Regions from separate parts of the Bacteroides celer genome, predicted to be linked through region 1. Evidence: riboswitches for the same ligand, from Rfam matches in the RefSeq annotation. Region 1 holds a riboswitch; the other holds the start of a gene.
What was found. A riboswitch is a leader RNA that binds a small molecule or an ion and turns the genes downstream of it on or off. The one in region 1 is predicted to bind thiamine pyrophosphate.
Positions count from the first base shown of each region.

Region 2: it holds a riboswitch for thiamine pyrophosphate, as region 1 does, so the genes downstream of both, CJF29_RS03620 (TonB-dependent receptor) here and thiS (sulfur carrier protein ThiS) in region 1, are expected to answer to the same signal.

Region 1 is NZ_CP178209.1:3,310,682-3,312,885, reverse strand. Features, by position in the region: gene CJF29_RS13475 (thiazole synthase) at 1-235, opposite strand, end outside; gene CJF29_RS13470 (thiamine phosphate synthase) at 280-897, opposite strand; gene thiS (sulfur carrier protein ThiS) at 902-1,102, opposite strand; TPP riboswitch at 1,163-1,256, opposite strand; gene CJF29_RS13460 (sensor histidine kinase) at 1,312-2,204, opposite strand, start outside.
Region 2 is NZ_CP178209.1:1,007,381-1,009,584, forward strand. Features, by position in the region: gene CJF29_RS03620 (TonB-dependent receptor) at 1-1,014, opposite strand, end outside; TPP riboswitch at 1,015-1,111, opposite strand; gene CJF29_RS03625 (mechanosensitive ion channel family protein) at 1,241-2,149, shown strand.

The DNA of each region.
Region 1 (2,204 bases):
CTTCTGCATTACGTACACCGGAAGTATTGGGCAATAGCTGAATATTCGGATGAATAATATGTTTCAGCATGTCATCCTCTTTGTTGTCCATGTCGATTCGTTTCATGGCAACAGTAACCATTTCCGTGCCTGAAGCCAGAATAGCTTGTTCCATTACTTCATTGGAATTGAATTTTCCTGTTCCCAGGAAAAGACGGGAGTTAAATTCGCGTCCCGCAATTACTAACTTTTCCATTCTATATATATTATAAATTAAATTACTGATTGTACATCATTGCTTTACGCATGATTCAGGATTCTACGTGTTTCTTCTATCGGATTATCCGCTCCGAGAATGGTTCCCGACAGGGCTATCCCGTTTACTCCTGTGTGAAGTATGGCAGGAATATCCTCATAAGTGATTCCACCAATCGCTACTACGGGGATTTCGATATTCGCCTCTTTCATCTGTGAAAGGATGGAGGAATAGCCTTCCAATCCCAGTACAGGGCTTAAATTCTTTTTGGTGGTAGTAAACCGGAAAGGACCGATGCCAAGATAATCGGCACCGGCACGATAGTGCTGTACAACATCTTCGAATGTATTTGCAGTGCCGCCGATGATGAAAGCCTCTCCAAGAATTTGGCGGGCCTGGTCGATAGGCATATCCTTTTTGCCCAGATGCACACCGTCCACTTCCAGCTTTCGCGCCAGTTCAACGTGATCGTCCAGAACCAGGATTGCTTCGTGCTCTTTACAAAGCGGTTTCAGTTGCAGGGCTACTGCCTCCACTTCTTCGAGAGGAGCCTCTTTCATGCGTAGTTGGATCCATTTGCACCCGCCTTCGAGTGCCATACGTGCCGATTCGAGGTACGAGTACCGTTCGGTCTGATGCGTGATAAATTGTAGACTGACCATTCCCTTATCCTCCGCAAGCAGCTTTGATAATCACCAGGTTATCGTTCTCATGCAATATGAAACCCTCCCATTCGGTACGGGGAATCATTTTGTTGTTTACGGCGATAGCAATGCCTTGAACCGGAAGTTCGAGCTGTGCTGTCAGTTGTGTAAGGGTAGAGTCGGGAGTAATTTCCACCTCTTTGTTGTTCACTTGTACTTTCATTGTCCTATCAGAATAAATAAGTTGAAAGTAAATACAAAGAGCGTGCTTGAATGGAAAGGCGATAAGAAGAAACACAATCCCTACGTCAGTACTAACTGCCTCAGGTTCCTAGGGTATAATCTCAGCCCCTCATGGGGCACCCCTTTGTCTTTACGGGGGCAAAGTAAGTGAAAAAGAAACAGAAAAACACTAAATCATTCGATTTTTTTTCATTTTTCTGTTGATTCCTGTTTTTTGATAGGATGAGAAAAGATAAACCGGGCGCCATTTTTGTAATCCTTGTCAATCCAGATATCACCTCCCATATATTGGATGGTCAGTTTGCAGATAGCCAGTCCCAATCCTGTACCCTGTACGAACTCATTCAGCTTTTCGAAACGTTGGAATACCAGCTCCTGTTTATCTTCGGGGATTCCGGTGCCAGTATCAGTTACCGAGAACAGCATACATTGCTTTTCTTCGTCCACTTCATAATCCAGCGTAATGCTTCCTCCGGCAGGAGTGAATTTCAAGGCATTGTTCAGCAGATTGATAATAATCTGTTGCAGGCGCAAGGGATCTGTGTAGAGCATGTAAGGCTCTTTAGGCATTTGCAGTTTAATGTCTACATCCATTGTCTTGTTCCGGTTGGTCAGAGTAATCATATTCTGGCAATGGTTCACCAGCTCACACCATTCATAGTTGAATTGCAGCTTTCCTGATTCCAGGCGTGATATATCCAGTACATCACTAATCAGTTGGAGCAGCAGATTGGAGTTGGTCTGGACAATATCTGCGTATTCTTTCAGTTCGTTATTCTGCTCTACCGAACCGATAATCAGGCTGGAGAAACCGACAATAGCATTTAGCGGAGTCCGTATCTCGTGGCTCATATTCGAAACAAAGGCACTTTTCAGCTGATTAGCTTCTTCGGCGCGCTCTTTAGCATCACGCAATTCGACTTCAGACTCTTCCAGCTTCTTTTTATCTTCCCGTAGTTGTTTCGTAGTTCTTTCAAGGTGATTCTTCAGGATTTTAGTCCGGTAATAGTAATACAGCGAAATCATTAGACTTCCTACTAATACGAGAAATATAATCAGGATGAATTGCACTTCTGTCTTAT
Region 2 (2,204 bases), 2.3 Mb from region 1:
TATTGTAAATGGCTTTAAACCATATTCTGTCAGGTATCTGTCATCTTTATACTCTTCGTAATAACCGTCACCTTTGGTATAATGTAAGGCAACGTTTAGATTCCAAGCCGTTGAGAAAGTATGGTTGAAGAGAAGTTGATAATTCTTTTGCAAGTAATTATCCGTTTGGTCGTCGTAATAATGTTTTTTGCCGTTGGCGTCGGTGTACATTTCCCCGCAAGGATTGTAGCGTCTGCCAAATTCTTCCATTTGCTCTTTTGTTGCGTATCCCCAAGCATGATATGTCTTTTCTTTTCCGGCAAATGCAATCAGTTTCACAGAGGTGTTTTCTGCAAAATAACCTCCTTGCAGGTAGTAAGAGTTCAAGTCCACCGAAGCACGGTCTATGTATCCGTCCGTACCGATATTGGAAAGGCGGGCATCAAACGTCCAGTGGTTATTGAGTAAGCCGGTTCCCACTTTCGCTGTTTCCTTGTGCGTGTTGAACGAACCGTATGAACCATTGAATTCGGCGTATGGTTTCATAGATGCACCTTCGGTTTGCATATTGACACTGGCTCCGAAAGCACCTGCTCCATTTGTTGATGTACCTGCTCCGCGCTGCACCTGCATATCTTTTACGGAAGAAGAAAAGTCGGGCATATTCACCCAGAACAGGTTATGGCTTTCGGCATCGTTCATCGGTATGCCGTTTACCGTGATGTTGATTCGTGTGCCGTCGGTTCCACGCACGCGAAGCGTCGTATAGCCAATACCGGCTCCTGCATCCGATGTGGTCAGTGTGGAAGGAGTCATACTTAGCAGATAGGGGATATCCTGTCCGAAGTTTACCTTTTTGAGTGCTGCTTTATCTATATTGGTGAATGCCACGGGAGTTTTGGCTGTGGCACGCGTGGATACTACCTGCACCTCTTGCAGGTTTACTACTCTCATACTGTCCTTTGCACTCGTCTGTGCATGAACAGTGATGCCTGCGCCCGATAAGGCGACGGCCATCCATACAATTCTTTTCATTTTGCTTACTAATTAGTTCTCTACGCCGGCATTACCCGGATCAGATTCTATGGGTATGTTCTCAGCCCGTCATGTTAAGGCACCCCTACCAGTGAATCGACTACAAAAATACGGCTTTTGAAGGAGGAAAGCAAAAAAAACTTTTAGATTTACTAAAAACAATATAACTTTGTAGATTGTTGAAATACCAATACAACAGTTTATTCATTTAATATATAATTTAATTATGCTACTCTTACTTCAAGCAACACAAGCTGCGGATTCTGTGCAAGTGGCCGCAGATGAATTAATGAAAGAGGCGATTGCCAATGCCGACGGATTGGATAAGCTTTCGCTAATTACTCAACAACTGATAGATTTTGGTATTCGTGCCGGAGAACGTATACTGATTGCGGTCATTGTCTTCATCGTCGGACGTTTTTTGATTTCGCTACTTAATAAGTTTATAAGACGTCTGATGGATAAACGAAAAGTGGATGTAAGTATCAAAACTTTCGTTAAAAGTCTGGTAAATATCCTGTTGACGATCCTTTTGATCATTTCTGTTGTCGGCGCCTTGGGAGTTGAGACAACTTCATTTGCGGCTTTATTGGCTTCCGCCGGTGTCGCTGTCGGTATGGCTTTATCCGGTAATCTGCAAAACTTTGCCGGCGGACTGGTTATTCTTTTGTTCAAACCTTATAAAGTTGGCGATTGGATAGAAACACAGCAAGGTTCATCCGGTACGGTAAAAGAAATCCAGATATTTCACACCATCCTTACGACTGCGGATAATAAATTGATTTATATCCCAAATGGTTCATTGAGCAGTGGAGTAGTGACCAATTACAGTCATCAGGAAACCCGCCGTGTAGAATGGATTATTGGTATAGATTATGGGGAAGATTACAATAAAGTTCAGCAGATAGTTCGTGATATTCTGGCCGCCGATAAACGTATCCTGAATGAACCAGCTCCGTTTATAGCTCTTCATGCCCTGGATGCCAGCAGTGTGAATGTAGTGGCACGTGTCTGGGTAAACAGCGGAGATTACTGGGGTGTCTATTTTGATACAAATAAAGCAATTTACGAAACCTTCAATGAAAAAGGTATCAACTTCCCTTTCCCACAGCTTACTGTGCATCAGGGAAATTGATTGTTATACTCTGATAATTCAAAAAATAAGGGAGTTGTACTTAACGTGCAACTCC